DNA from 2 places in the Pseudomonas sp. S30_BP2TU TE3576 genome. Region 1 is predicted to be linked to the other one. Evidence: predicted binding sites of a transcription regulator. Region 1 holds the regulator's gene; the other holds the start of a gene.
What was found. The regulator sigma-54, encoded in region 1, starts transcription at its own class of promoters, with help from an activator protein. The targets are predictions, from matches to a motif close to ANTGGCATNNANNTTGCTNT.
Positions count from the first base shown of each region.

Region 2: the regulator sigma-54 is predicted to act here: its motif matches at 3,775-3,794, upstream of ABIA48_RS05875 (circularly permuted type 2 ATP-grasp protein).

Region 1 is NZ_JBNDLK010000001.1:2,314,847-2,330,088, reverse strand. Features, by position in the region: gene pmbA (metalloprotease PmbA) at 1-390, shown strand, start outside; gene ABIA48_RS10625 (HPr family phosphocarrier protein) at 496-771, opposite strand; gene rapZ (RNase adapter RapZ) at 787-1,644, opposite strand; gene ptsN (PTS IIA-like nitrogen regulatory protein PtsN) at 1,647-2,111, opposite strand; gene hpf (ribosome hibernation-promoting factor, HPF/YfiA family) at 2,124-2,432, opposite strand; gene ABIA48_RS10605 (RNA polymerase factor sigma-54) at 2,507-4,000, opposite strand; gene lptB (LPS export ABC transporter ATP-binding protein) at 4,185-4,910, opposite strand; gene lptA (lipopolysaccharide transport periplasmic protein LptA) at 4,910-5,458, opposite strand; gene lptC (LPS export ABC transporter periplasmic protein LptC) at 5,445-6,017, opposite strand; gene ABIA48_RS10585 (KdsC family phosphatase) at 6,025-6,549, opposite strand; gene ABIA48_RS10580 (KpsF/GutQ family sugar-phosphate isomerase) at 6,549-7,523, opposite strand; gene ABIA48_RS10575 (ATP-binding cassette domain-containing protein) at 7,800-8,609, shown strand; gene mlaE (lipid asymmetry maintenance ABC transporter permease subunit MlaE) at 8,609-9,406, shown strand; gene mlaD (outer membrane lipid asymmetry maintenance protein MlaD) at 9,406-9,873, shown strand; gene ABIA48_RS10560 (MlaC/ttg2D family ABC transporter substrate-binding protein) at 9,885-10,538, shown strand; gene ABIA48_RS10555 (STAS domain-containing protein) at 10,535-10,840, shown strand; gene ABIA48_RS10550 (BolA family protein) at 10,956-11,195, shown strand; gene murA (UDP-N-acetylglucosamine 1-carboxyvinyltransferase) at 11,218-12,483, shown strand; gene hisG (ATP phosphoribosyltransferase) at 12,612-13,247, shown strand; gene hisD (histidinol dehydrogenase) at 13,373-14,698, shown strand; gene hisC (histidinol-phosphate transaminase) at 14,701-15,242, shown strand, end outside.
Region 2 is NZ_JBNDLK010000001.1:1,306,054-1,321,295, forward strand. Features, by position in the region: gene ABIA48_RS05860 (c-type cytochrome) at 1-440, shown strand, start outside; gene ABIA48_RS05865 (transglutaminase family protein) at 564-1,373, opposite strand; gene ABIA48_RS05870 (alpha-E domain-containing protein) at 1,370-2,320, opposite strand; gene ABIA48_RS05875 (circularly permuted type 2 ATP-grasp protein) at 2,333-3,742, opposite strand; gene ABIA48_RS05880 (ribonuclease E inhibitor RraB) at 4,110-4,454, opposite strand; gene ABIA48_RS05885 (hypothetical protein) at 4,665-4,898, opposite strand; gene speE (polyamine aminopropyltransferase) at 5,075-5,950, opposite strand; gene ABIA48_RS05895 (PLD nuclease N-terminal domain-containing protein) at 6,178-6,369, opposite strand; gene ABIA48_RS05900 (hypothetical protein) at 6,452-6,982, opposite strand; gene ABIA48_RS05905 (ankyrin repeat domain-containing protein) at 7,214-7,732, opposite strand; gene ABIA48_RS05910 (long-chain-acyl-CoA synthetase) at 7,830-9,668, opposite strand; gene ABIA48_RS05915 (DUF3509 domain-containing protein) at 10,025-10,303, shown strand; gene mtnC (acireductone synthase) at 10,411-11,094, opposite strand; gene ABIA48_RS05925 (1,2-dihydroxy-3-keto-5-methylthiopentene dioxygenase) at 11,099-11,644, opposite strand; gene ABIA48_RS05930 (methylthioribulose 1-phosphate dehydratase) at 11,665-12,291, opposite strand; gene ABIA48_RS05935 (MFS transporter) at 12,288-13,433, opposite strand; gene aroC (chorismate synthase) at 13,468-14,559, opposite strand; gene ABIA48_RS05945 (alpha/beta hydrolase) at 14,643-15,242, shown strand, end outside.

The DNA of each region.
Region 1 (15,242 bases):
GGCGAGTTGGTGTCGTACATCCTCGGCACCTACTCTGGCCGCAAGCTCGGAATGCCAAGCACGGCCAACGCCGGCGGCGTGCACAACCTGTTCGTCACCCATGGCGATGAAGACCAGGCGGCCTTGCTGCGACGCATGGGGCGCGGGCTGTTGGTCACCGAGTTGATGGGCCAGGGGCTGAACATGGTCACCGGTGATTATTCCAGGGGTGCGGCGGGTTACTGGGTCGAGAACGGCGAAATCCAGTTCGCGGTCCAGGAAGTGACCATCGCTGGCAACATGCGCGACATGTTCAAACAGATCGTCGCCGTGGGTAATGACCTGGAGCTGCGTAGCAACATTCGCACGGGCTCGGTACTGATCGAGCGGATGACGGTGGCGGGTAGCTAAGCTTTGCGCTAAACAAAAAAGGCGTGCCACCCATCGGGTGGTACGCCTTTTTTTGCGACTTGAATGGGGCCTGCAGGAGCACGGCTTGCCGTTACTGGACGACGTTTATTCGCCTTCGTCGAAGTAGTTATTGATCAGGGCCACCAGCGCGTCCATCGCTTCCTGTTCCTGCTCGCCTTCTGTGCTCAGATGGATTTTGGTGCCCTTACCGGCAGCGAGCATCATCATGGCCATGATGCTTTTGCCGTCGACTGTGGATTCAGGTGTGCGTCCTACCCTGATCGTGCAGTCCTTGAACTGGCCGGCGACCCCGACGAATTTTGCAGACGCCCGGGCATGCAGCCCCAGCTTGTTGATGATTTCGATTTCCCGAGCAGGCATCGCGATGTGAATCCTTTAGCTGAGGTCGCGGTGGCGAACCTGGACGTTCTTCAGGGTTTTTTGCAGCGCCTGCCCCAAACGCTCGGTCAGGTAGACGGAGCGGTGATGTCCGCCTGTGCACCCAATGGCAATGGTGACGTAGGCGCGGTTGCTGGCGGCAAAACGAGGCAGCCACTTTAGCAGGTATGTGGAAATGTCCTGGAACATCTCTTCCACATCCGGCTGTGCCGCCAGGTATTCGGCAACCGGTTGATCGAGCCCGGACTGTTCGCGCAATTCCGGTTTCCAGTAAGGGTTGGGCAGGCAACGCACATCGAACACCAGGTCGGCGTCCACCGGCATGCCACGCTTGAACCCGAAGGACTCCACCAGGAACGCGGTGCCCGGCTCGGGCTGATTCAACAGGCGCAGTTTGATGGCGTCGCGCAGTTGATACAGGTTCAGGCTGGTGGTGTTGATCTTGAGGTCGGCGAGGTCGGCAATCGGCCCGAGCAGGACGCTCTCAACGCTGATGGCTTCGGCCAGCGAGCGGTTGGCGTTTGTCAGGGGGTGCCGTCGGCGGGTTTCCGAGAAGCGCTTGAGCAGGGTTTCTTCGTCAGCGTCCAGATACAGGACATCGCACTGGATGTGGCGGCTGCGGACTTCTTCGAGCAGCTCGGGGAAGCGTGACAGGTGACTGGGCAGGTTGCGGGCGTCAATGGAAACGGCGACCAGCGGTTGTAACAGCTCGGTATGAATCAAGGCGCGTTCGGCCAGCTCCGGCAACAGACCGGCAGGCAGGTTGTCGATGCAGTAGTAGCCGTTGTCCTCAAGAACATTGAGGGCGGTACTTTTACCTGAGCCGGAACGGCCACTGACGATGATCAAGCGCATGATTACTGACCGTTTTGCTCATCCAGGACTACCTGATACAGGGCTTCGTTGCTTGCAGCATGACGCAGCTTTTCGCGTACATCCTTGCGGTCGAGCATGCTGGCGATCTGTCGCAGCAGTTCAAGGTGCGCATCGGTAGCGGCTTCCGGGACCAGCAGTACGAACAGCAGGTCAACCGGCGCGCCATCGATGGCGTCGAAATCGATAGGGGCGTCCAGGTGCATCAATGCACTGATGGGCGAAACACAGCCCTTGAGACGGCAATGTGGAATAGCGATGCCGTTGCCAAAACCGGTGGAACCGAGTTTTTCACGGGCAATCAGTGCCTCGAAGACATCTTGCATCTCCAGAGCCGGCACTTCGCGGGCGATCAGATTGGCAATTTGTTCGAGAGCTTTCTTTTTACTGCCGCCCGGCACGTTCACCAGGGAACGGCCGGGGGTCAGGATACTTTCAAGTCGGATCATGGGTAGGGAGTGTTAACGACCGGTTGCGCCCTGAAGGAGGCTCTGGGTCTTTTCCTTATGCTTTTTGAGTTGTTTATCCAGCTTGTCGGTGAGTGCGTCGATCGCGGCGTACATATCGGTATGTTCCGCGTTTGCGACCACTTCATTCCCGGGAATATGCAGCGTGGCTTCGATTTTCTGCTTCAGTTTTTCGACGGTCATCGTGACCTGCACATTAGTGATCTTGTCGAAATGTCGCTCCAGTCGTTCGAGTTTTTCGCCGATGTAGGTGCGAAGAGGTTCGGTCACTTCCAGTTGGTGTCCACTGATGTTGACTTGCATACAGCTTCTCCTTCGTTGCCAGTGCATAAAGCGGTAGATCAGATGATCTACCACTGGAACGCTGTGGCGTGGCCCTACATCAACCGCTTGCGTTCACTCGAAGGCGCGATCCCGAGGGATTCGCGGTACTTGGCGACGGTACGGCGGGCCACCTGAATGCCTTGTGCCTCCAGTAAACCAGCGATCTTGCTGTCACTCAACGGCTTTTTCTGATTTTCCGCGGCAACCAGTTTTTTGATGATCGCGCGGATCGCCGTGGACGAGCATTCACCGCCTTCGGAGGTGCTTACATGACTGGAGAAAAAGTATTTCAGTTCATAAATGCCCCGGGGGGTGTGCATGAACTTCTGGGTGGTCACCCGTGAAATCGTCGACTCATGCATGCCGACTGCTTCGGCGATGTCATGCAGGACCAGCGGCTTCATGGCTTCGTCGCCATATTCGAGGAACCCGCGCTGATGCTCGACGATCTGGGTGGCCACTTTCATCAGGGTTTCATTACGGCTTTGCAGGCTCTTGATGAACCAGCGGGCCTCCTGCAACTGATTGCGCATGAAGGTGTTATCGGCACTGGTGTCGGCGCGGCGCACAAAACCGGCGTACTGGGCGTTGACCCTTAGCCGTGGCACCGATTCCTGATTCAGCTCCACCAGCCAGCGCTCGTTGTCCTTGCGCACGATAACGTCAGGAACGACGTACTCGGCTTCAGTGGACTCGATCTGCGAGCCTGGGCGTGGGTTGAGGCTCTGGACCAGCTCGATGACCTGGCGCAGTTCATCTTCCTTGAGCTTCATGCGGCGCATCAACTGGCTGTAGTCGCGGCTGCCAAGCAGGTCGATGTAGTCGGTGACCAGGCGCTTGGCCTCGGCCAGCCAAGGGGTTTTGGCAGGCAGCTGGCGCAGTTGCAGCAGCAGGCATTCGCCCAGATTGCGGGCGCCGATGCCGGCGGGCTCGAATTGCTGGATGCGATGCAGGACAGCTTCGATTTCGTCCAGTTCTATGTCCAGTTCCGGATCGAAGGCTTCGAGGATCTCCTCGAGGGTTTCATCCAGATAGCCCTGATTGTTGATGCAGTCGATCAGGGTCACGGCGATCAGACGATCGGTGTCGGACATCGGGGCCAGGTTCAGTTGCCACAGCAAGTGGCTTTGCAGGCTTTCGCCGGCCGAGGTGCGGGTGGTGAAGTCCCACTCGTCATCATCATTGCTGGGCAGGCTGCTGGCGCTGGTCTGGTAAACGTCTTCCCACGCGGTGTCGACGGGGAGTTCGTTGGGGATGCGCTCGTTCCAGTCGCCCTCATCGAGGCTGTCAACCGTCGGGGCGCTTTCCTGGTAGGAGGGTTCCTGAATGTCGGTGTTGGGCTTTTGTTCGGTGTTGTCGGCCAAGGGGTCGGAATTGTCGAAGTCGTCGCCTTCTTCCTGGCGTTCGAGCATCGGATTGGACTCCAGGGCCTCCTGGATTTCCTGTTGCAGGTCCAGGGTCGACAATTGGAGCAGGCGGATGGCCTGTTGCAGCTGCGGTGTCATCGTCAGCTGCTGGCCCATTCTCAAGACTAGCGATGGTTTCATGGCAGGGGCTTAACACCTTAATTCGCCGGCGCACATGCGCCATCCACTACAGGGCGCCGGGGCGCCAAACATAAGCAAATTATATGCCCGAAACTGAAGTGTTTGCCTAGAGCGCAGTAACAATAAAAACCTGTTGATTTTTATTGTTACTGCGGTCTGGCATTCGCCATGACTGCTTCAGCGCTTACAGGCGGAACTCATGGCCAAGGTACACTTCCTTGACCAGGTTGTTGGCCAGGATGGTTTCAGCGTCACCTTCGGCGATCAACTGGCCGTCGTTGACGATATAGGCCGTTTCGCAGATATCCAGGGTTTCACGAACGTTGTGGTCCGTGATCAGCACGCCAATGCCTTTGGCCTTGAGGTGGTAAATAATCTGTTTGATGTCGCCGACCGAAATCGGGTCCACGCCGGCGAAGGGTTCGTCGAGGAGGATGAATTTCGGATTGGTGGCCAGGGCGCGGGCGATTTCCACGCGACGGCGCTCACCGCCGGACAGGCTCATGCCGAGGTTGTCGCGGATGTGGCTGATGTGGAATTCCTGCAGCAGGCTTTCCAGTTCCTTTCGACGACCAGCCTTGTCGAGTTCCTTGCGGGTCTCGAGGATGGCCATAATGTTGTCGGCTACCGACAGTTTGCGAAAGATCGATGCTTCTTGCGGCAAGTAGCCGATACCGGCCTTTGCGCGGCCGTGCATCGGCTGGTGGCTGACGTCGAGGTCGTCGATCAGGACGCGGCCCTGGTCGGCCTGTACCAGGCCGACGATCATGTAGAAGCAAGTGGTTTTGCCGGCACCGTTGGGGCCAAGCAGGCCGACGATCTGACCGCTGTCGATGGATAGGCTGACATCGCGCACGACCTGGCGGCTCTTGTAGCTCTTGGCCAGATGCTGAGCTTTCAGAGTTGCCATTACTGGGCCTTTTGCTCGTCGGTTTTCTTTTTCGGCTGGATCACCATGTCGATGCGCGGGCGCGACTCGGTGACCTTGCTGCCCGTGGCGCGACCGGCGCTGGCGAGCTTCTTGACCGTGTCGTAGACGATTTTTTCGCCTTGGGTGACGTTGTTGTCCTTGTCGACAACTTTGGCCTTGTCGATCAGTACGACGCGGTTTTGCGCGGCGTGATACTGGATGGTCACGCCCCAGCCCTGAACAGGCTTGGTATCGCCGGCCGTTTGCAATTGCTCGAAGTACGCCAGATTGCCCACCGAGGTCACTACGTCGATGTCACCGGTCGGAGTGCGGGTGATGGTAACGGTGTTGCCTGTCACCTTCATCGAGCCTTGGGTGATGATCACGTCACCCTTATAGGTGGCGATACCTTGCTTGTCGTCCAGTTGGGCATCGTCGGCCTGAATGCGGATAGGCTGCTGTTGATCTTCCGGCAGAGCCCAGGCGCTCACGCTTCCCAGTGCTGCGCTCAGACTGAGCAAAATCGGGAGGGTTTTAACGAGCCTCATACTGTCCTCTTACGTTCGATAGCAGGTGTATCCTGCTTTCTTTCAAATACGCCTTCATTCCCTTGCCAGTCGATACACCGCCAGCGCCGTCGATTCTAACGTCTTGCTCGGTCTGCGCATATTGCTGCTGCGGGAACACGGTCATGCGGGTGCTGGTGATCAGGGTCTTGCGGTTTTTCTCGTCGAAACGCGTGATACGCACGTCATCGATCAGTTCGACCTGTGTGCCGTCAGGGTTGACCTCGCCGTGCAGGCTCTGGACGTGCCACGGAAATTCAGTGCCGCGGAACACATTCAGGTCGGGGTTGGTCAACAATGTCACCTCGGTCGCTTTCAGGTGCTCGACCTTGTCGGACACCAGATCATATTGCAGCTTGCCGTCCGGCAGGTACTGCACGCTGTGGGCGTTGATGGCGTAATAGTCGATCGCGCTTTCATCGACCGGCGTTACCGGCTTGTCGAGAAAGCGTTCCGGGCTGATGTTCCAGTAGCCAACCGCGGCGAAAATCGCCACGATGCAACTGAACAGCAGGGTGTTGCGAAACTTTTTGCTCAGCATAGTGGGCTCACAGGTACGCCGTATTGGCCGCATCGAGGCGGTCCTGGGCGCGCAGGATCAATTCGCAGAATTCGCGAGCGGCACCTTCGCCGCCACGGGCGAGGGTGATGCCGTGAGCGTGTTCACGCACGAAACTGGCGGCATTGGCCACTGCCATGCCCAGGCCGACGCGGCGAATCACCGGAAGGTCCGGCAGATCATCGCCGAGGTAGGCAACCTGTTCATAGCTCAGATTGAGTTGGGCCAATAGCTCATCGAGTACCACCAGTTTGTCTTCACGTCCCTGATACAGATGCGGGATACCGAGGTTCCTGGCTCGCCGTTCGACCACCGGGGTCTTGCGGCCACTGATGATGGCCGTCTGCACGCCGGCAGCCATCAGCATCTTGATGCCCTGGCCGTCGAGTGTGTTGAACGTCTTGAATTCGCTGCCGTCTTCGAGGAAGTACAGGCGCCCATCGGTCAGCACGCCATCGACATCGAACACCGCCAGTTTGATCTGTTTGCCGCGTTGCAGCAGGTCTGCACTCATTACATTACTCCTGCGCGCAGCAAGTCGTGCATGTTCAAGGCGCCGACCGGGCGGTCTTCGCTGTCGACCACGACCAGCGCGTTGATCTTGTGGTCTTCCATGATTTTCAGCGCTTCGGCGGCGAGCATCTCGGCACGCGCGGTCTTGCCATGGGCTGTCATGACCTGGTCGATGCAGGCACTGTGGATGTCGATGCTGCGGTCCAGTGTGCGGCGCAAGTCACCGTCGGTGAAGATTCCGGCCAGTTTGCCGTCGGCTTCCAGGATGACGGTCATGCCCAGGCCCTTGCGGGTCATTTCCATCAGGGCATCCTTGAGCAGGGTGCCGCGCTGGACCTGCGGCAGTTCCTGGCCTGCGTGCATGACATTTTCCACTTTCAGCAGCAGGCGTCGGCCCAGGGCGCCGCCGGGATGGGAAAAAGCGAAGTCTTCGGCGGTAAAGCCACGCGCTTCCAGCAGCGCGACTGACAGGGCGTCGCCCATGACCAGTGCGGCGGTGGTCGACGAGGTGGGTGCCAGGTTCAACGGGCAGGCCTCGTGCTCGACGTGGACGTTCAGGTTGACCTCGGCGGCTTTGGCCAGCGGCGAGTCAGGATTGCCGGTCATGCTGATCAACTGAATGCCCAGGCGCTTGATCAGTGGCAGCAGGGTAACGATTTCATTGGTGGAACCGGAGTTCGAGAGCGCCAGAATGATGTCGTCGCGGGTAATCATGCCCATGTCACCGTGGCTGGCTTCAGCCGGGTGCACAAAAAATGCCGTGGTGCCGGTGCTGGCCAGGGTCGCGGCAATCTTGTTGCCGATGTGCCCCGACTTGCCCATGCCGACCACGACCACGCGGCCTTTGCTGGCCAGAATCATCTCGCAAGCGCGTACGAAATCTGCGTCGATATGGGGTAGCAGGCCTTGCACGGCTTCTACTTCGAGGCGGATGGTGCGTTGTGCTGATTGAATCAGGTCGCTGGATTGGCTCATGTCAGAAATCGTATAGCCTGATGAAAAGGCGGCGATTATAGCGGTTATGATCGAATCCCTCACGCAAGTTCGTCGCGCATTGTTATTTTCAGTTACCGGAAACCTTCTAAATGGGGCTTTCAAGCTGACATGCAGTTGAACATGACCCGGCTTTGGCCTTGGGGACGCAGCCTTTGCAGTGGTATAGTTCGCCGCCAGTTCGGCCTGCCCGGGAGGTATGTGCTTTTGTCAGAAAGCCAGGCGTCCGAGTGAGAGGCTGCATCGCAAGGAGTTTAGATGAGTGCCGATAACGCCTACGCGGTCGAGCTGAAGGGACTGTCCTTCAAGCGCGGTGCGCGCAGCATTTTCAACAATGTCGATATCCGTATCCCTCGCGGCAAGGTCACCGGCATCATGGGACCTTCCGGGTGTGGCAAGACCACGCTTTTGCGTCTGATGGGCGCCCAGTTGCGGCCCACCAAGGGCGAAGTCTGGGTCAATGGTCAGAACCTGCCAAAACTGTCGCGCAGCGATCTGTTCGATGCGCGCAAGCATATGGGCGTGCTGTTTCAGAGCGGTGCCCTGTTTACCGACCTCGATGTCTTCGAAAACGTCGCCTTCCCATTGCGTGTCCATACGCAACTGCCGGATGAAATGATCCGCGACATCGTCCTGCTCAAGCTGCAGGCCGTGGGCTTGCGGGGCGCCATCGAGCTGATGCCCGATGAGCTTTCCGGCGGCATGAAGCGCCGTGTTGCGCTGGCGCGGGCGATTGCCCTCGACCCACAGATTCTCATGTACGACGAGCCCTTTGTTGGCCAGGACCCTATCGCAATGGGCGTTCTGGTGCGTCTGATTCGCCTGCTCAACGATGCGCTGGGCATCACCAGCATCGTGGTATCCCATGACCTGGCCGAGACCGCGAGCATTGCCGATTACATTTATGTGGTGGGCGATGGTCAGGTGTTGGGGCAGGGCACGCCGGACGAGTTGATGAACTCGGATGAGCCGCGCATTCGTCAGTTCATGACCGGCGAACCCGACGGCCCGGTCCCGTACCACTTTCCAGCGACGGATTACCGCGCAGATCTTCTGGGGAAGCGCTGATGCGCAGAATTTCATTGATAGAGCGCGTTCGCCGCTTCGGTCAGGCCGGCATCGATGCGTTGGCGGTGTTCGGGCGTTCGAGCTTGTTCCTGTTCCATGCCTTGCTCGGCCGCGGCGGTATCGGTGGCAGCTTCGGGCTGCTGGTCAAGCAGTTGCATTCGGTGGGCGTGATGTCCCTGGTGATCATCGTGGTCTCCGGGGTGTTCATCGGCATGGTGCTGGCGCTGCAGGGCTTCAACATTCTCTCCAGCTATGGCTCAGAGCAGGCTGTCGGGCAGATGGTTGCCCTGACGCTGCTGCGTGAACTGGGGCCGGTGGTGACTGCTTTGCTGTTCGCCGGGCGCGCAGGTTCCGCGCTGACCGCCGAAATCGGCAATATGAAGTCCACCGAGCAGTTGTCCAGCCTGGAAATGATCGGGGTTGACCCGCTCAAGTACATCATCGCACCACGCCTGTGGGCCGGTTTTATTTCCCTGCCGGTGCTGGCGATGATTTTCAGTGTCGTGGGTATCTGGGGCGGCTCGTGGGTAGCTGTCGACTGGCTGGGGGTCTATGAGGGCTCCTACTGGTCGAACATGCAGAACAGCGTGACGTTCACCGACGATGTGCTCAACGGGATCATCAAAAGTATCGTCTTTGCCTTTGTCGTGACCTGGATTGCCGTATTCCAAGGCTATGATTGCGAACCCACTTCCGAGGGGATCAGTCGTGCCACTACCAAAACCGTTGTATATGCCTCGTTGGCAGTACTCGGCCTGGACTTTATTCTGACCGCCTTGATGTTTGGAGATTTCTGATGCAAAACCGCACCCTGGAAATCGGTGTCGGCCTTTTCTTGCTGGCTGGCATCCTGGCTTTGCTCTTGTTGGCGTTGCGGGTCAGCGGCCTGTCCCCGAGCCCGAGCACCGACACCTATAAACTTTATGCCTACTTCGACAATATCGCCGGTTTGACTGTCAGAGCAAAGGTGACCATGGCCGGTGTGACCATCGGCAAGGTCACGGCCATCGATCTGGATCGCGACAGTTTCACCGGTCGGGTGACCATGCAGCTGGAAAAACGCATCGATAATCTTCCGGCGGACTCTACTGCATCTATCCTGACTGCTGGCCTGTTGGGCGAGAAGTACATCGGTATTAGCGTGGGTGGGGAAGACACCCTGCTCAAGGATGGTGGAACCATCCATGACACGCAGTCATCGCTGGTGCTCGAAGACCTGATCGGTAAATTTCTTCTCAATACCGTTAGCAAAGAAGCTAAATGAGGAACTGGTAAATGATCTCTATCTTGCGACGTGGCCTGTTGGTACTGCTCGCGGCGCTGCCACTGGTGGCCAATGCCGTGGCGTCACCTTCCGCGCACGATCTGGTACAGGACACCACTAACCGGATGCTGGCCGATCTGGCGGCCAACAAAGAAAAGTACAAGCAGGATCCGCAGGACTTCTATACGGCGCTAAACGACATCGTCGGGCCGGTGGTGGATGCCGAGGGTATTTCCAAGAGCATCATGACGGTCAAATACTCGAAGAAAGCTACGCCTGCGCAGATGAAAACCTTCGAAGAAAACTTCAAGAAGGGTCTGTTCCAGTTCTATGGCAATGCCTTGCTGGAGTACAACAACCAGGGCATCACCGTTGAACCTGCCAAGGACGAGTCGGGCAACCGTACCAGCGTCGGCATGACCGTCAAGGGCAGCAGCGGCTCGATCTATCCAGTGTCCTACACGCTGGAAAAGATCAACGGCGAGTGGAAGCTGCGTAACGTCATCATCAACGGCATCAATATCGGCAAGCTGTTCCGCGATCAGTTCGCCGACGCGATGCAGCGCAATGGCAATGACCTGGACAAGACCATCAATGGTTGGGCCGGGGAAGTCGCCAAGGCCAAGGAAGCCACCGACAAGAAACCAGGGCAGTCAGCCCAATGAGTGAATCGGCAGTCCAGATGGATGAAGCGGGCGAGTTGCGACTCAGCGGCGTGCTGGATTACCGCACCGGCCCTGGCCTGCGCGAGCAGGGCAAGGCGCTGATCAAGGCCAGCAAGGCCGTGGCGCTGGTGGTCGATTGCTCGGCGGTGACCAAGTCCAGCAGTGTCGGTTTGTCGTTGCTGCTGTGTTTCATCCGCGATGCGCAGGAGGCCGGCAAGGCCCTGAGCATCCGTGGGATGCCGGACGACATGCGTGAAATCGCTCAGGTCAGCGAAATGACCGAGCTGTTGGCGCATCCCTGAACCGCATCTATAAAGAAGCCCCCCGTCAGAGTCCTGTGAATGCGGGGTTCGCAGGCGCGGGGCTTTTTTGTATGATGTCCGACCCGCGCGCACAGGGCGCCGATTGAGGTTGAGCATGCAGGCCGTAGAAGTGAAGAGCTTCCTTGAAGGAAAGCTGCCAGGAATTCAGGTAGAAGTTGAAGGCGAAGGCTGCAACTTTCAGCTGAACGTGATTAGCGATGAACTGGCGGCACTGAGCCCGGTCAAGCGTCAGCAAAGCATCTATGCCCATTTGAACCCGTGGATCGCCGATGGCAGCATCCATGCGGTCACTATGAAATTTTTCAGCAGCGCGGCCTGGGCCGAGCGCACCTGAGCCCAAGGGCGTCGAGATTCTTATGGATAAATTGATTATTACTGGCGGTGCTCGTCTTGACGGCGAAATCCGCATCTCCGGGGCAAAGAACTCTGCCCTGCCGATCCTGGCTGCCACCTTGCTGTGCGATGGCCCGGTGACCGTGGCCAACCTGCCACACCTGCACGACATCACCACCATGATCGAGCTGTTCGGCCGCATGGGCATCGAGCCGGTGATCGACGAGAAACTCGCCGTCGAAATCGACCCGCGCACCATCAAGACCCTGGTCGCACCGTACGAACTGGTTAAAACCATGCGTGCGTCGATCCTGGTGCTGGGTCCGATGGTTGCCCGTTTCGGTGAAGCCGAAGTCGCCTTGCCTGGCGGTTGCGCCATTGGTTCGCGTCCAGTCGACCTGCACATCCGTGGCCTTGAAGCCATGGGCGCGGTCATTGACGTCGAAGGCGGCTACATCAAGGCCAAGGCGCCTGAAGGCGGCCTGCGCGGCGCGCACTTCTTCTTCGATACCGTCAGTGTGACCGGTACCGAGAACATCATGATGGCCGCCGCCCTGGCCAAGGGTCGCAGCGTACTGGCCAACGCCGCGCGCGAACCTGAAGTGGTCGACCTGGCGAACTTCCTGAACGCCATGGGTGCCAAGGTTTCCGGCGCTGGCACCGACACCATCACCATCGATGGCGTCGAGCGTCTGCACACCACCACTTATAAAGTTATGCCCGACCGTATCGAAACCGGCACCTATCTGGTGGCAGCGGCGGTAACCGGCGGCCGTGTGAAGGTCAAGGATACGGATCCGACCATCCTCGAAGCCGTTCTGGAAAAACTCCGGGAGTCCGGTGCCGAAATCACCTGCGGCGAAGACTGGATCGAGCTGAACATGCACGGCAAGCGTCCGAAAGCCGTCAACGTGCGGACCGCTCCGTACCCGGCGTTCCCGACCGACATGCAGGCGCAGTTCATCTCCCTCAACGCCATTGCCGAAGGCACCGGCGCTGTGATCGAGACGATCTTCGAAAACCGCTTCATGCACGTCTACGAACTGCACCGCATGGGCGCCAAGATCCAGGTCGAGGGCAACACTGCCATCGTCACCGGCACCGAGAAGCTCAAGGGCGCGCCAGTGATGGCGACCGACCTGCGTGCTTCGGCCAGCCTGGTGATCTCGGCCCTGGTTGCTGAGGGCGACACCCTGATCGACCGCATCTACCATATAGACCGTGGCTACGAGTGCATCGAAGAAAAACTGCAGATGCTGGGCGCCAGGATCCGTCGCGTTCCGGGCTAGTTTCTGCTGCATGGGCACAGGGAGGTGTCCGTTGGATTGTTGTAGGTCGAGCCGGTTTCCGGCTCGATGCGTGTCCGGCGCCGATTGCGACCGGGCATAAGATTCCTGATTAAGGGCTGACGTTTCCCATGCTGACTATCGCACTGTCCAAGGGCCGCATCCTTGACGACACCCTGCCGCTTCTGGCTGAAGCGGGCATCGTGCCGACCGAGAATCCGGACAAGAGCCGCAAGCTGATCATCCCCACGACCCAGGACGATGTCCGTCTGCTGATCGTGCGTGCTACCGATGTGCCGACCTATGTCGAACATGGTGCTGCCGACCTCGGCGTCGCCGGTAAAGATGTGCTGATGGAATACGGCGGCCAGGGCCTGTACGAGCCGCTGGACCTGCAAATCGCCCAGTGCAAGCTGATGACCGCCGGTAAAGTCGGCGCGGTCGAGCCCAAGGGCCGCCTGCGTATCGCCACCAAGTTCGTCAACGTCGCCAAGCGCTACTACGCCGAACAGGGTCGTCAGGTCGACATCATCAAGCTCTATGGCTCGATGGAGCTGGCGCCGCTGATCGGTCTGGCAGACAAGATCATCGACGTGGTCGACACCGGTAACACGCTGCGGGCCAACGGCCTGGAGCCACAGGATTTCATCGCGGCCATCAGCTCCCGGCTGATCGTCAACAAGGCTTCGATGAAAATGCAGCACGCCCGTATCCAGGCGTTGATCGACACCTTGCGCAAGGCAGTGGAGTCTCGACACCGCGGCTGATTCACCTGCGCGACCGCAAGGCGCGCCGTCTATCCGCCTCATAGCCAGAATTCTCAGGTGCCCAAGCGGATCGAATGTTAGCTTCGGGCGCCTGAGTTTTTTGCCATTCCTATGAGGCTCTCGCTATGACCGCACTGACTGCAATTCGCCGACTCAACGCTGCTGACCCGGATTTCGCACATCATCTGGATCATCTGCTGAGCTGGGAAAGTGTGTCTGACGACTCGGTCAATCAGCGAGTGCTGGACATCATCAAGGCCGTGCGCGAGCGTGGCGACGCGGCACTGGTGGAATTCACCCGGCAGTTCGACGGCCTGGACGTGGCGTCCATGGCGGACCTGATCCTGCCGCGCGAGCGACTGGAACTGGCGCTCACGCGCATCTCCGTGGCCCAGCGTGAAGCCCTGGAAGTCGCCGCGGCTCGTGTGCGCAGCTACCACGAAAAACAGAAGCAGGAATCCTGGAGCTACACCGAGGCCGACGGCACCGTGCTGGGCCAGAAAGTCACGCCGCTGGACCGTGCGGGTCTGTACGTGCCAGGCGGCAAGGCGTCGTACCCGTCGTCGGTGTTGATGAACGCGATTCCGGCCAAGGTCGCCGGCGTCACCGAAGTGGTCATGGTCGTACCGACCCCGCGCGGTGAAATCAATGAGCTGGTGCTGGCCGCGGCCTGCATCGCCGGTGTCGACCGTGTGTTCACCATCGGGGGCGCCCAGGCCGTCGCGGCGCTGGCTTACGGCACCGAAAGCGTGCCGAAGGTCGACAAGGTCGTCGGCCCGGGCAACATCTATGTGGCTACCGCCAAGCGCCACGTGTTTGGCCAGGTCGGTATCGACATGATCGCCGGCCCTTCGGAAATCCTCGTGGTGTGCGACGGCCAGACCGATCCGGACTGGATTGCCATGGACCTGTTCTCCCAGGCCGAGCACGATGAAGACGCCCAGGCCATTCTGGTCAGCCCCGATGCCGAGTTCCTCGACAAGGTCGCCGCCAGCATCGCCAAGTTGATGCCGACCATGGAGCGTGCCGCGATTATCGAAACCTCGATCAATGGCCGTGGTGCGCTGATCAAGGTTCGCGACATGGAGCAAGCCATCGAAGTGGCCAACCGCATCGCGCCGGAGCACCTCGAGTTGTCCGTTGCCGATCCACAAGCCTGGTTGCCGCACATCCGCCACGCCGGTGCAATCTTCATGGGCCGTCACACATCCGAAGCCCTGGGTGATTACTGCGCCGGCCCGAACCACGTGTTGCCGACCTCCGGTACTGCACGGTTTTCTTCGCCGCTGGGCGTGTATGACTTCCAGAAACGTTCGTCGATCATCTTCTGCTCCGAGCAGGGCGCGTCCGTTCTGGGCAAGACCGCATCCGTGCTGGCCCGTGGCGAGTCGTTGACCGCCCACGCGCGTAGCGCCGAATACCGTATCGTTGACGACAAGCAGGTGAAATGAAGATGAGTAAATTCTGGAGCCCATTCGTCAAGGATCTGGTGCCTTACGTGCCGGGCGAGCAGCCCAAGCTGACCAAACTGGTCAAGCTCAACACCAACGAAAACCCCTACGGCCCATCGCCGAAAGCCCTCGCGGCGATGCAAACCGAACTGAATGACAACCTGCGTCTGTACCCGGACCCGAACAGCGATGTGCTCAAGCAAGCCGTCGCCAGGTACTACGGCGTGCAAGGCAATCAGGTGTTTCTCGGCAACGGTTCCGATGAAGTGCTGGCGCACATCTTCCACGGTTTGCTGCAGCACGATCAGCCGCTATTGTTCCCGGACATCAGCTACAGCTTCTATCCGGTTTACTGCGGGTTGTATGGCATCAAGTTCGATGCGGTGCCGCTGGACGAGCAGTTCCGGATCAACCCGGCGGACTACGCCAGACCGAATGGCGGGATCATTTTCCCTAACCCGAATGCACCGACCGGTTGCCTGTTGGCGCTGGAGGCGGTCGAGCAGATCCTCAAGGCCAGCCCGGATTCCGTGGTCGTGGTGGA
Region 2 (15,242 bases), 1.0 Mb from region 1:
GCGCCGGGCCGTTCTATCTGGTCTGGGCCAATCCGCAGGCTGGCAATATCAGCCCCGAACAATGGCCGTTCCAGGTGGCGAGCATCAAACGCCTGGCGCCCGTGGCCGAGCGTTTTCCCGCCCTGCTGCCCGATCCGGCCCTGAAGGCGGATGATCCGGTGAACAAGGGTTTTGCGTTGTTCCAGAAGAACTGCCTGGCGTGTCATCGACTCAATGGTGCCGGGGACGCGCAGTTCGGGCCGGACCTGAATATTCCGTACAACCCGACCGAGTACTTCGGCGCGGACTTCCTCAAGCGCTACATTCGCGACCCACAGAGCTTGCGCCAGTGGCCACAGGCGAAGATGCCCGGGTTCTCGGCCGAGGTATTGCCGGATGGGGATCTGGGGATGTTGGTGGGGTATTTGAAGCATATGGTTGGGCGTAAGATTCAGCACTAGCACTGACATGATCCCTGTGGGAGCGAGCTTGCTCGCGATAGCGGTGTGTCAGTCACGGTAGTATCGACTGAAAGGTCGCCATCGCGAGCAAGCTCGCTCCCACGGGATTTTGCAGGCCTCTGATTATTGCTGCTGCACCGAAATCACCGGAGCGGGTGTCGGTGACACCAGCACCTTGGCATGCATCTGCTCACACCCGCCGCCCCGGCGCATACCCCGTACCGGGCAGGCATCCAGATAATCCAGGCCCACCGCCAGTTTCAGATGGCGTTCCGGCCGGGCCAGTTCATTGGTCACGTCGAAGCTGTACCAGGCATCATCCAGCCAGGCTTCAGCCCAGGCATGACTGGCCAGGTGTTCGCTGTTTTCGCTGTACAGATACCCCGACACATATCGAGCCGGAATGCCCAGGCTGCGGGTGCAGGCAAGAAACGCATGGGTGTGGTCCTGACACACGCCGGAACGCCCGGCAAACGCCTTGGCCGCGCTGGTGTCGACTTCCGTAGAGCCCGGCGTGTAGGTCATATGCTGGTTGAGCCCATGCATCAGATCGATCAGTGCCGTGCGATCGCGGCGTTGCTTGCATTCCTTCTCGGCGAACGCACGCAGGGCGGCGTCAGCTTCAGTCAAACGGGTGAAACGCAGAAACGGCAGTGCCGACTGGCTCTCGTGTTCGGCCTCACGCCATTCATCGATATCGACCTGGCCACGGGCGCCGATGATGATCGCCTCGTGGGGCTCATCCATGGTCAGCACATGCAGAATATTGCCGAACGGATCGAGTTGCGCGCGCACCGGGCGCGGCAGGTCGAGCTGCCAACTGAGCACGTGCTGGCGCTCGCTGTCGTGGGGAGTCAGTCGCAGGTACTGGATGCTCGCCCGCACCTGGTCTTCGTAGTGATAGGTGGTCTCGTGGCTAATGGAAAGTCTCATGCGGCCTCCAGATAAGAACTGTGAATCGCGTTACCCAACTGGCGCACCAGCGGGATGAACTCGGTCAGCCAGGCGTGCAGGCCTTCTTCGAGAATTTCATGGATGCCGGTGTAGCGCAGGCGTGCGTCCATTTCTGCCGCCAGGCGCTGTGCAGGACGACCGTTGGCCCCCGGCAATTGCGCGAGGATCAGGTCGATTTCTTCGGTGCAGGCGCGCAGGGATCGCGGCACATCGGCACGCAGCAACAGCAATTCGGCGACATGCCGGGCGCCGGGGGCGTCGCGGTAGATTTCCGTGTACGCCTCGAACGACGACAACGCCCGCAGCAACGCGCTCCATTGGTAATACGCATGGGCAGTGCCATCGCTGACCGCTGCGGCCTGATCGCCAGCCATTTCGTAGCGGGCATCGAGCAGGCGCAAGGTGTTGTCCGCCCGTTCGATAAAGGTCCCCAGACGAATGAAGCGAAACGCATCGTTACGCATGATGGTGCCGTAGGACGCACCCCGGAACAGGTGGGAACGTTCCTTGATCCACTCGCAGAAACGGCTCATACCGTAGCGACTGAGTCCCTGTTCGGCGATACCGCGAATTTCCAGCCAGGTGGCGTTGATGTTTTCCCACATGTCGGCGGTGATGCGCCCACGCACCGCATGGGCGCTGGCCCGTGCGGCACCGAGGCAGCTGTAGATGCTCGCCGGGTTGGCCGCATCCAGAGCGAAGAAATGCAGCAGCCGTTCGGCATGCAGTTCGCCATGGCGCTCCAGGTAATCGTCCAAGGTGCCGGTGATCAACAGCGGCATGGCCAGTTCGTGCAAACCGTCGCCACGACCGTCCTGCGGCATCAGCGACAGCGAATAACTGATGTCGAGCATCCGTGCGAGGTTTTCCGCCCGCTCCAGGTAACGCGACATCCAATACAAATCCGAGGCAGTTCTACTTAACATGGCAGGCTTCCTTTAATCCTCGACCACCCAGGTGTCCTTGGTTCCGCCACCCTGGGAGGAGTTGACCACCAGGGAGCCTTCGCGCAGGGCGACACGGGTCAAACCGCCGGGCACGACCCGGGTTTCGCGACCCGACAAGACAAACGGCCGCAAGTCGATGTGGCGTGGCGCGATGCCGTTTTCGACAAAGGTCGGACAGGTCGACAGCGACAGCGTCGGTTGCGCGATGTACGCGTGGGGCTTGGCGATGATGCGCGCACGGAAGGCTTCGATTTCCGCCGCCGTCGCCGCCGGCCCCACCAGCATTCCGTACCCGCCAGAGCCTTGGGTTTCCTTGACCACCAGTTCTGGGAGATTGGCCAGCACATGGGACAGTTCAGATGGATTACGGCATTGCCAGGTCGGCACGTTCTTCAGGATCGGTTCTTCATCCAGGTAGAAACGGATCATGTCGGTAACAAACGGATACACCGACTTGTCGTCCGCCACCCCGGTGCCGATGGCATTGGCCAGCACCACGTTGCCGGAACGGTAGGACGACAGCAGCCCAGGCACGCCGAGCATCGATTCCGGATTGAAGGCCAGCGGATCGAGGAAGGCGTCATCGAGGCGACGATAAATCACGTCGACCGCTTTCGGCCCGTCGGTGGTGCGCATGTAGACCTTGTCGTCACGCACGAACAGGTCAGCGCCCTCCACCAGTTCCACGCCCATTTCCCGCGCCAGGAACGCATGCTCGAAGAACGCACTGTTGAAGCGCCCCGGCGTCAGCACCACCACGCTCGGGTTATCGATGGGGCTTGAGCTTTTCAGGGTGTCGAGCAGCAGGTTCGGATAATGGTCGATAGGGGCGATGCGTTGCGCCGCGAACAGTTCGGGGAACAGGCGCATCATCATCTTGCGGTCTTCGAGCATGTAGCTGACGCCGCTCGGTGTTCGCAGATTGTCTTCGAGCACGTAGTAGGTGCCGTCGCCGTCGCGCACCAGGTCGACGCCGGAGATGTGCGAATAAATATCGCGGTGCAGGTCCAGCCCCTGCATTGCCAACTGGTACTGCTCGTTGGCCAGCACCTGCTCGGCCGGAATGATCCCGGCCTTGATAATGCGCTGCTCGTGATAGAGGTCGGCGAGGAACATGTTCAACGCCTTGACCCGCTGGATGCAACCGCGCTCGACAATCCGCCATTCGCTGGCGGGGATGCTGCGGGGGATGGTGTCGAAGGGAATCAGGCGCTCTGTGCCCTGCTCGTCCCCGTAAAGCGTGAAGGTAATCCCGGCGCGATGAAACAACAGATCGGCCTCGCGTCGCCGTTGTGCCAGAAGCTCATCAGGCGTCTCGGCCAGCCAACGGGCAAACTCCCGATAATGCGGGCGGACCTGGCCGCCGGCATCGTACATCTCATCAAAATAGGTGCGGTTCATGCCGTACTCCTTGTCACTCGGACGTCCAGACCTTCGCAAGGCCCGTGCCAGCGGCATAAATGCTTTGATATCAATCAGTTGGATAATTAATGCGTATGTACCGCACCATTCCTGTGCGGCAAATGCTCCAATCTGATCGCCCCCGCTTCATTGCAAGGCGTGGTTATCGCCTATCACCAGCATAGCCAGAGTTGATTTCACTGCCCGGTAACGGTTGCGGATAATCCAGGCATTCGCTGAAAAGCTCACCGAACTTCCCTTTTAGCCGCCTGCCCAGGCGGCTTTTTTTGCTGATGTTCAATGCCCCAAAATGAAAACGGCCAACCCGAAGGTCAGCCGTCATTGCCGGTTGTCACTGTTCATAAGGTTATGCGAGTCGCCCTCGTACCTCCTGTTTCACACCCCAGCCTTCGATAATGCCGCCCAGCGGCTCGACTACCGCTTCGAAACCCTGTTCGAAGTCGCCGATGTCGTCGTAGGTGGCATACATGACTTTGCTCAACTCCAGCGCCCAGGCGCCATCGTCGCGCACACTGATTTGCGCATTCAGGGATTCACCACGGTGGAAATGACCTGCCGCCCTGCGTGCCCGCTCCTCGTCCGGGAAAATGGCGTAGAACTCGATGGGATGAAACCGTGAAAAGTCAAAACCGCCTTCTTTCATGCGGCGCAGCACGCTGCTGCTGATGTCTTCTTGATAGGCTGTGCTCATGAAACGTCCTCCTCAAAACGATGGATAGACTTTCCGTACTCCCTCACCCGCAACCGAACAGCGCGAGCGACGGCAACCAATGAGCCGGCGGGAAACAAGCATGGAGCTGACAAGACCAGACCTTAGCGATTCAATCGCTGATCTCGCTTGCAGAGTAGCCTCAAGATAGAGCCTCTGCCAAGGTCTGGATGTGAATGCGACAGGTGTCGTTCAGATTGGAGAAATATCGAGGATTTGAATGCTGTTCTGGAACTTGAGTTCTTTGACGCACGCATCGGCGGTCCGCCCCTCCAGATCGTTCAGATCCAGTTCGGCGACGACAGGAAGAAACCGGGCCTTGATGAGCCTGGCGGCACGCTCGTAGTCCGGGCGCTCGATGCACTCAAAGACCTCGTCGACGGTTTCGCCATGATCATCCACGAAAGTGACCTTCCACTTTTGCATTGCAGCCTCCTCGATAAAACCCATGGATGGGTTTACCTCTATCTCGACCTTGTTAGCTGGCCGATTGTTCCGCCGCAATTCAGTGTGGGAGCGGGCTTGCTCGCGAAGAGGGTGTGTCAGCCAGCAACTCTGTCAACTGACACACCCTCTTCGCGAGCAAGCCCGCTCCCACAAGATCAGTCGTTGCTTGGCTTGTTCACTGCCTGCAACACGTACTGCGGCAGGGCGAAGGCGCCGATGTGAATTTCAGGATTGTAGTAGCGAGTGACGATGCCGCTGCCCGTGAAACGCTGTTGCAGGGTTTCGCGGGACAACTTGCGATAAGCGGTATTAGTGGCGCCCCAGGCGAAGGTCATCGAGCCGCCGATGTAGGTCGGCACGGCGGCCTGGTAGAAGTGCCAGTCCGGGAACAGGCTGCGCAGGCGACCAGCGGTAGTCTTCACTTCTTCGATCTGCATGAACGGCGTGCCGTTCTGGGTCACCAGGATGCCGCCTTCGTTCAGGCAGCGGCGGCAGGCCTGGTAGAAGTTTTCCGAGAACAGCACTTCGCCCGGCCCGATCGGGTCAGTGGAGTCGGAAATGATCACGTCGAATTTTTCAGTGGTGGTGGCGACGAAACGCATGCCGTCGTCGATCACCAGGTTCAGGCGCGGATCATCGAATGCACCCTTGGAGTGATTCGGCAGGAATTCCTTGCACATGTCGACCACGGTGCCGTCGATCTCGACCATGGTGATGTGTTCGACACTGCGGTGCTTGGCCACTTCACGCAACATGCCGCCATCGCCGCCGCCGATGATCAACACGCGCTTGGCGGTGCCATGGGCGAGGATCGGCACGTGGGTGAGCATTTCGTGGTAGATGAATTCGTCGGCTTCGGTGGTCTGGATTACGCCATCCAGTGCCATGACCCGGCCCATGCGCGGGTTTTCGAAGATCACCAGGTGCTGGTGTTCGGTGCGCACTTCGTGCAGCAGTTTTTCCATGCGAAAACGCTGGCCGTAGCCTTCGTAGAGGGTTTCCAGGTAGTCGCTGGTCGGGGTGTTGCTCATGGGAAGTGCTCCGATGAATGCGGGTGGCAACGGACGGTTACCCGCCCATGATGGCCATTCGTTCGTCTCGAATGACCGGGAAAGGCGCGCATTCTACGTCGCGGAAGATGACAGGTCGAATGTGGGAGCGGGCTTGCTCGCGAAGGCGTAGTGTCAGTCGCTATCAATGTTGACTGATTCACCGCTTTCGCGAGCAAGCCCGCTCCCACAGGTTCGGTGTCGTTTGTTCAGATCCGGACATTGCCCCGCGGCCCGGCGATGGCCCAGATAATCAGTCCCAGCACTGGCAATAGCGCAATCAACAACACCCAAAGGATTTTCATCCCGGTCTCGGCGCTACTTTTGAACACGTTGACGATGGCCCAGATATCCAGAGCAAAAATGATCAAGGCAACCAGGCTGTTGAACGTGGAACCCATGGTGACGCTCCTGAAGAGTGATATGCCCTCTTAGGATAGACGGTCGTCGCGAGGGTTCCCTTTTATTGACAGTGTCTGGCTATCAGACGTGGATGGCCACTTTCAGGGCTTCCAGGGACGGCGCGGCTGCGATGCCAACTTCGGCGCACAATTCCAGCACCCGTGGCACGTCGTTGCCGTAGACCAGTACCACCTGCAACTCGTCATCGAGCAACTGGCTGAAGTTCATCAGCGTATAGCCACCGTTTTCCTTGTTCAGGCTGCTCATCTGCACCTGGATGCGGTTGAGCGCGGTCAGGGCTTCGGTCTTGGCCAGTTGCTTGGGTTTGAGATTGAACTCCACTCCCGGGCCAAACGAAGCGACGATCCGGGCGAACAGATCCATGTAGGTGTCAGCCTGGAACAGCACCGTTTCCGGCAGGCTGCCGACCACCACCCACTCACCCAGCGGGATCGGGAAGCTGTCGTCGTAGTTGATGTCCGGGTTGGCGGCCAGAAAGGTATCCGGATCGGCGTAGGCCTGGGCCGCTTCGTCTGCGACCTTGAGAATTTCGTCTTCGCCCATGCACCCGGAGCTGATTTTGCTGATAAGTTCGACGAGTGCGGCTTTCATGGGGCGGATCCTGTAGCGAGAGGAATTTTGAGGGCGCGAAGGATAGCGCATAAAGCAGACGCTGCGGACCTTGTGGCGAGGGGGCTTGCCCCCGTTGGGTCGCGAAGCGGCCCCAAATTCAGACGATGTGATTTGTCAGACAGACCGAGCTGAATGGATTTGCGACTGCTACGCAGCCGAACGGGGGCAAGCCCCCTCGCCACAAAAGCCCCGTAGCCATAGGGTTCAGCGTCAGCCCAGCAGTTTTTCCAGCTGCGCAACCGTATCGGCAGCGCCCATGGTTTTAGCCGCTTCCAGCGCGGTGATGCCATTGGCGTCCTTGGCTTTCGGGTCAGCACCCTTGCTGATCAGGTAGTCGACCACTTCGACGCGGTTGAACATTGCCGCCATCATCAGCGCCGTGCGGCCATCGAAGGACGAGCCTTCAACCTGTGCACCGCCGTCGACCAAGGCCTTGATCACCGCCAGGTCGCCCTTGAAGGCGGCCCCGGCAATCGGGCTCTGGCCATTGTCGTTGCGGATCTCCGGGTCGGCCTTGTGCTCCAGCAGCACTTTAACCGTGTCTACATGACCGTGATACGCGGCCAGCATCAGCAACGTATCGCCCTTGTGGTTACGCAGGTTCGGCGGCAAACCCTTGGTCAACAGCGCAGCCATCATCGCCGCATCACCCTCCCGAGCCTTGTTGAATACCTGTTCGGTGAATTCGGCGGCTTCTTCGGGGGTCATCTGGCGGCTTTTGTCTGACATTGGGCACTCCAATTTCTGTCATTCGTAAAAGCCGACAGTTTCCCGAGCACTCCCGGCACTGTCACTTGTTTTTTCTCATGGACCGCCATAGCCAGATTCAATAGCGGTACTTGCCGCCGTGAATGTCAGACAACAACTGCTCCGTGACCTGCACGTAGGTCTGGGTCCCCGGCAACCAGGCATAGATCGGGTCATCACCGGTTTTACCCGGATCGAAGGCCTCGTCCTTGAGTCGGGTCTTCTGATATTTGAAAGTCCCGGTGGTTTCCATTTTCACTTTCACCCGCAGAAACAACGGCACCGCATAGGCCGGCATTTGCTGGCGGGCAAAGGCCAGCAGTTCGCTGAAGTCCAGGGTCGCCAGGGATTCGGCGGGGGTAATCGCCGCCATCCCGGCCCGGCCATTGGTGTTGTGGATTTCCACGCCATAGGCGACGGCTTCGGAAATATGCGGATGTTGCAGGAGGATGTTTTCCACCTCCGTGGTCGAGACGTTTTCGCCCTTCCAGCGGTAGGTGTCACCCAGGCGGTCGACAAACTGCGCATGCCCAAAGCCGATGTTGCGCAACAGGTCACCGGTGTTGAAGTAGCGGTCGCCCTTCTCGAACACATCGTGGAGCACGACCCTGGCGGTTTTCTGCGGATCGGTGTAGCCATCCAGCGGCGCCTTGTCGTCGATTTTCGCCAGCAACAACCCCTGCTCGCCCTTGGCGACCTTGCGCATCAGGCCCTTGGCATCACGAATCGGTGCACCGCTGTCGTGGTCGTATGCGACCAGCTCCCAGCGCATCAGGGAAAAACCGATGGTGTTGTCGAAGTTCAGAATGTTGGTGAAACCGATGTTGCCGTCGCTGGCGGCGTACAGCTCGCAAATGTGACTCACCGCAAAGCGGGTCTTGAACTCGTTCCAGGCGCCGGGACGCAAGCCGTTGCCGATCATCTTCTTCACGTCGTGCCGGTTGTCGTCGGCGCTGGGTGGTTGATCGACCAGGTAGCGGCACAGTTCGCCGACATAACCGATGGTGGTCGCCCGGTACTTGCGCACGTCGTTCCAGAATTGACTGGCGCTGAACTTGCGGCGGATGGCGAACCCGCTGGCACCACTGACGGCCGAACCCCAGCACACGCAAAGCCCCGTGGCGTGGTACAGCGGCAAGGTGCAATAAACGACATCGTCCGCACGCATGTCCAGGGCGATCATGCCGAAACTCGCGGAGCTGCGCATCCAGCGACCGTGCTTGAACACGCCCGCCTTGGGCAGCCCCGTGGTGCCCGAGGTGTAGATGTAAAAGCACGGATCGTCGAAGAAAATCTGCTGGCTGCTGGCCGGGTTGTCACTGGCGCCATCAAGACTGACGGTCATCAGGTTGATGAAACCTTCAGGTGCGATGCCCGGTTGGCGAGAGGTGTCCTGATCGGCGACGAACCAGGTCCGCTCGGCCTTGATCGACACCCGGTCACGAACCGCCAGGTACGCCGGGACCAACTCCTCCCCGACAATGATCGCCGCCGGCGCCACCAGATTCACACTGTGCACCAGGGTGTCGCGGGTCTGTGAGGTATTGAGCAACGCGCTGATCGCGCCGACCTTGGCCACCGCCAGAATCGTCACCAGCAGTTCGGGGCGGTTCTCGATGAAGACCGCCACCACATCACCCTTGCCGATGCCTTGGCCGATCAAGTGATGGGCGATGCGGTTGGCCCATTGGTTGACCTCGCAATAACTGAGCGTTACCTCGCCTTGCAACAGCGCCGGGCCATCCGGGTTGCGCAGGGTGGCTTGCTCGAAACTCCAGCCCAAACCACACGCCTGGGTCGGGTCCTTGACGTTGGCGACCTTCATGCCCTTCACCACCCGAGGGATGGCTTTGGCAATGGAAGGCAACTTGCGGAGCATCATGCCCCAGGTAATCGTGTCGTTTGACGTGCGGCTCATGATGCTCCCGTTCGATCTTTTTATTGTCGGGCTGCGATGACTGAATCCGAAAATACGTCAACGGTTCTTGAGCTGTACACGCGGTTTTTGAAATGTTTTGTATCCGCGATCTTGATCCGCAACAACGGTGTGAAAAATCGTGATCTCACCCACGCCAATTGGTTCCATCGAGTCGCCGACGTACCTGCAAAATGCAGGATGCACGATGGCCATTCATGCAGATTGCACGAAAGCAAAAATCACTTAAAACCGTAACATATTGATTTTACTTAATATTACTCAGCTGAAATGAATGGCACAAAGGCTGCAACAGTCTCTCCATGCTTGCCATTCAAGTCATCACGGAGCTGAACGACATGAACCTTATCCAGGAAAAATTTTCGTCCTTATTCTGCAACTTTGCAGTCACTACCCAGGAGCGCCCTGACGGTGGGATCCTGCTGACCCTGAACGGCGGCGAAGGCAAAGTGTTCAAGCGCTCGATTTCCTACCAGCAATTGCACAATGGCGATCAACTGTCGTGGGTCATCAGTGCGATTCGCCGCGACCTCGCCGAACAAGCCAGTGAATTGCCGCAGATTTCCATGCTGCAAAGCCAGCAACGGTTTGCCCTGCCGACCTATCACTCGCTGTAAAAAATGTGGGAGCGGGCTTGCTCGCGAAGAGGGAGTGTCAGTCAACATCAACGTTGAATGACACACCGCTTTCGCGAGCAAGCCCGCTCCCACAGGGTTTGTGGCGTTTAGAAATTAGCGGGATTTATCCGCGCAAAGCTGTCCACGGTGACGTGCCCCGCCAGTTCCCCGCCCTCGCGAGCCAGGCCGCAAGTGGCCATTCCTGCCGAGCGCGCCGCGTCGAGTTCCTCGACGATGTCCGACAGAAACAGAATTTGCCCCGCCTCGATGTTGATCGCCTGGGTGATGTTGGCGTAGGACTGCGCCTCGCGCTTAGGCCCTGACGTCGTATCGAAATAACCGCTGAACAGCGGTGTCAGGTCCCCCGCCTCGGAGCAACCGAAGATCAGCCGCTGGGCCTGGATCGAGCCGGACGAATAAACAAAAAGTTGATAACCGGCCTGATGCCAGTCTTTAAGCGCCTCAACGGCGTCCGGGTAAACGTGGCCCTTCAACTGCCCGGCCTGATAGCCCTGCTCCCAGACCATTCCCTGCAACGCTTTCAACGGCGTGGCCTTGCGGTCTTCGGCAATCCAGCCCAACAGGATCTCGATGACCCGTTCGACATCGGCATTCGGCTCGTTGCTGTCGCGACGTACGGCGGCCAGTTGTTCGGCCACGTCGGCACGCTCGGCCTGCTGACGAACAAACGCCGGCAGATGTTTGGCGGCATAGGGAAACAGCACATCGAACACAAAACTCACCGCGCTGGTGGTGCCTTCAATATCGGTGAGAATCGCTTTGATCGGCATCGACTCAGTCCTCAAGACGCGGAAATTGGCTGGCGATGTCTTCACCGGTGAAATTGGCCACCCAGCCTTCCGGGTTGTTGAACAGGCGGATCGCAATGAAGTGCGGATGCTCGCCCATGTCGAACCAGTGTTTGGTACCCGCCGGCACCGAGATCAGGTCGTTTTTCTCGCAGAGCACCGCGTAGACGTAATCGTCGATGTGCAGGGTAAACAGGCCGCGCCCGGCGACGAAAAATCGTACTTCGTCTTCGCCATGGCGGTGTTCATTGAGGAATTTGGCGCGCAATTCGGCTTTTTGCGGGTGGTCGCTGTTGAGGCTGATCACGTCGACGGTGATGTAACCGCGTTCGGTCATCAGTTGGTCGATTTGCGCCTGATAGGCCGCAATCACTTCATCCTGGCTGGCGCCCGGCTGGAGCTTGGTGGCGGCCTGCCAACGGTCGAAGCGCACGCCTTGTTCGGCCAGGGTCGAGGCGATGTCTTCGAAATGGGTCAGCACCTTGTTGGGAATTTCAGGGCTGGAGACGTGATAAACGGACAGGCTGCTCATCAGGGCAACTCCTTAACGGTTCATGCTTTAAGGTTCAAGAGCGAGCGCATCTTCAACTCGCACTCGAACAAAAATTCAAAGGCCTCGATCTGCCGCAGGGCATCGCTCATGCGCCGGCCCCAGGTATAGAGGCCATGGCCGCGGATCAGGTAGCCGACGCAATCGGGATGGGCGTCGAGCCAAGGCTGCACCTTGGCGGCCAGGCGCGCAATGTCCTGGTCGTTGTCGAAAATCGGCACGCGCACCCGGGATTCGTGGGTCGTCACACCGCTGAAGGCTTTTTGCAGTTCGTAGTCTTCGAACTCGATGAAGTCTTGTTGCGTCAGGCGCGAGAGTACCGTGGCGTTGACCGAATGGGTGTGCAGCACCGCACCGATCTCAGGGCGCCAGCTGTAAAGCTGGGTGTGCAGCAGGGTTTCGGCGGACGGTTTCTTGCCCGGTTCCAGGCTGTTGCCCGACAGGTCGGTGGCCAGCACATCGTCCATGCCGAGTTGCCCCTTGTGCTTGCCGGACACGGTCAGCAAGGCTTCGGTCGGCGACAGGCGGGTCGAATAATTGCTGCTGGTGGCCGGCGACCAACCGCGGCCATACAGAAAACGCCCGGCGTCGATGATTTCCTGGGCGAGGTGTTCACGGGTAAGGCTCATGGCCTGTCCTCTTGCATACATGTGGCAATGATAACGGCAGCCGCGACGGCTGCGAGGCTGGCAATACTAAAGGTCAATGCGGCGCCAAGGGCGTTCCAGCTGTAACCGGCGTACAACGCGCCCAATGCGCCACCGGTGCCGGCCAGGGCGGCATACAGCGCCTGACCCTGGCCTTGCTGGCGCGCGCCGAAACTACGTTGCACGAATTGAATGGCAGCGGCGTGAAAGCTGCCGAACGTTGCCGCGTGCAACACCTGGGCAAACAACAGCACCCACAGAAATTCCGCGAGCGTGCCCAGTAACAGCCAACGCAGCGCCGCCAGCAGAAAACTGGCCATCAGCACCCGGCGCAGCGAGACGCGCGCGAGGATCCGGCTCATGGCCAGAAACATCAGGACTTCGGCTACCACGCCGACCGCCCAGAGCATGCCGATCACACCGCGGCTGTAACCCAGTCGCTCAAGGTGCAGCGTCAAAAACGTGTAATACGGCCCGTGGCTCATCTGCATCAGCGCCACGCAAGCATAAAACGCCAATACGCCGGGGCTGCGCAGTTGCTTGAGGAATCCCTCCCCCGCCGCCCGGTTGCCCGGCGCCGGTAGAGCGTTCGGCACCCACAGGCTGCTGAGCACGATGCCGGCCAGGATCAGTACCAGCGCCGCCGGGTAGATGTCGAGGCTCAGCCATTCGAACAGCCGCCCCAGCACGACCACGGTGATGATGAAACCGATCGAACCCCACAGGCGAATCTGGCTGTAGCGCGAGGTCTGCCCTTGCAAGTGCGCCAGGGTGATGACTTCGAACTGCGGCAACACCGCGTGCCAGAAGAACGCATGCAAGGCCATGACCATCGCCAGCCAGGCGTAGGTCTTGCTGACGAAAATCAGCGAGAACGTCAGCAATGTGCACACTGCGCCGAAGCGCACGATAGCCAGCCGCCGCCCGGTGTAGTCACCGAGCCAGCCCCAGATGTTCGGCGCCACGCAACGCATCAGCATCGGGATCGCCACCAGTTCGCCGATGCGCGCGGCGCTGAATCCGAGGTGATCGAAGTACAGCGCCAGAAACGGCGCTGTCGAACCGAGCAAGGCGAAATAGAACAGATAGAAACTGGAAAGCCGCCAGTACGGGAGCGCCGCCACGCCGGTCAAACCGCAGCGGCTGCGAGGTCAGCCATTAAAGCTGACCCAGCACCGGCGTGCTCACCCGCACATCGGCGTTCTGCCCACGGTGACGCAGCAGGTGATCCATCAGCACGATGGCCATCATCGCTTCAGCAATCGGCGTGGCGCGGATACCCACGCACGGATCGTGACGGCCCTTGGTGATCACTTCCACCGGGTTGCCATGAATGTCGATGGAACGGCCCGGCGTGGTGATGCTCGATGTCGGCTTCAGCGCCAGGTGCGCAACGATTGGCTGGCCCGAGGAAATACCGCCGAGAATGCCGCCCGCGTTGTTACTGAGGAAACCTTCCGGGGTCATTTCATCGCGGTGTTCGGTGCCACGCTGGGCGACGCTGGCGAAACCGGCGCCGATTTCCACGCCCTTGACCGCGTTGATGCTCATCAGCGCATGGGCCAGTTCGGCGTCGAGACGGTCGAAGATCGGTTCGCCCAGGCCCGGCATCACGCCTTCGGCGACCACGGTGATCTTCGCGCCGACCGAATCCTGGTCGCGGCGCAACTGGTCCATGTAGGCTTCCAGTTCCGGCACTTTGTCCGGGTCCGGGCTGAAGAAAGCGTTCTGCTCCACCGAATCCCAGGTCTTGAACGGGATTTCAATCGGCCCGAGCTGGCTCATGTAGCCACGAATGACGATGCCCTGGCTGGCCAGGTATTTTTTCGCAATCGCACCGGCCGCAACGCGCATCGCGGTTTCGCGGGCCGAGCTGCGACCGCCGCCGCGATAATCGCGCTCACCGTACTTGTGGTGGTAGGTGTAATCGGCGTGGGCCGGGCGGAACAGATCCTTGATCGCCGAGTAGTCCTTGGACTTCTGGTCGGTGTTGCGGATCAACAGACCGATGGCGCAACCGGTGGTGCGACCTTCGAACACACCAGAAAGAATTTCGACTTCGTCGGCTTCCTGGCGCTGGGTGGTGTGGCGGCTGGTGCCGGGTTTGCGGCGGTCCAGGTCACGCTGCAGATCCTCCAGGGATAGCTCCAGGCCCGGCGGGCAGCCATCGACAATGGCGACCAACGCCGGCCCATGGCTTTCGCCCGCGGTGGTGACAGTGAACAGCTTGCCGTAGGTATTGCCGGACATGCAGGACGCTCCGTGAAATGAACCTGAATACGTAATGCGCGCCAGTATACGCAGGCTACCCAAGTAGTTCATCCTCGAACCTTATGGGTGCCTGTGAGTCCAACCGGCACCTTCTTAATGATGGCGCGATGATGCTGCGAGTTTTAGCCTTGAGCCTTACCCTGATTTCCGGCTTCGCCCAAGCGACTGTCCTGCAACGACCGATCACATTGGATACAGGCACTGGCGAGCTTTTCGGCTCGCTGTTACTGCCCAAATCCGACAATCCAGTGCCGGTTGTCCTGATCATTTCCGGCTCCGGCCCTACGGATCGTGACGGAAACAACGCCGACGGCGGGCGCAATGACAGCCTCAAGCGCCTGGCCTGGGTGCTGGCCAAACACAATATCGCCAGCGTGCGTTACGACAAACGTGGCGTGGCCGCGAGCCTGGCGGCGACCCCGGATGAACGAAACCTGACGGTAGAGGCCTATGTGTCCGATGCCCAAGCCTGGGGCCAGAAGCTCAAGACCGATCCGCGCTTCGGCAAACTGATTGTGCTGGGTCACAGCGAGGGCGCCTTGATTGCCAGCCTCGCTGCGCCGGGCATCGATGCCGATGCGGTGATTTCTGTTTCCGGCAGCGCAAGGCCGGTTGATCAGGTCATTCGCCAGCAACTGGGCAATCGCCTGCCACCACCGCTG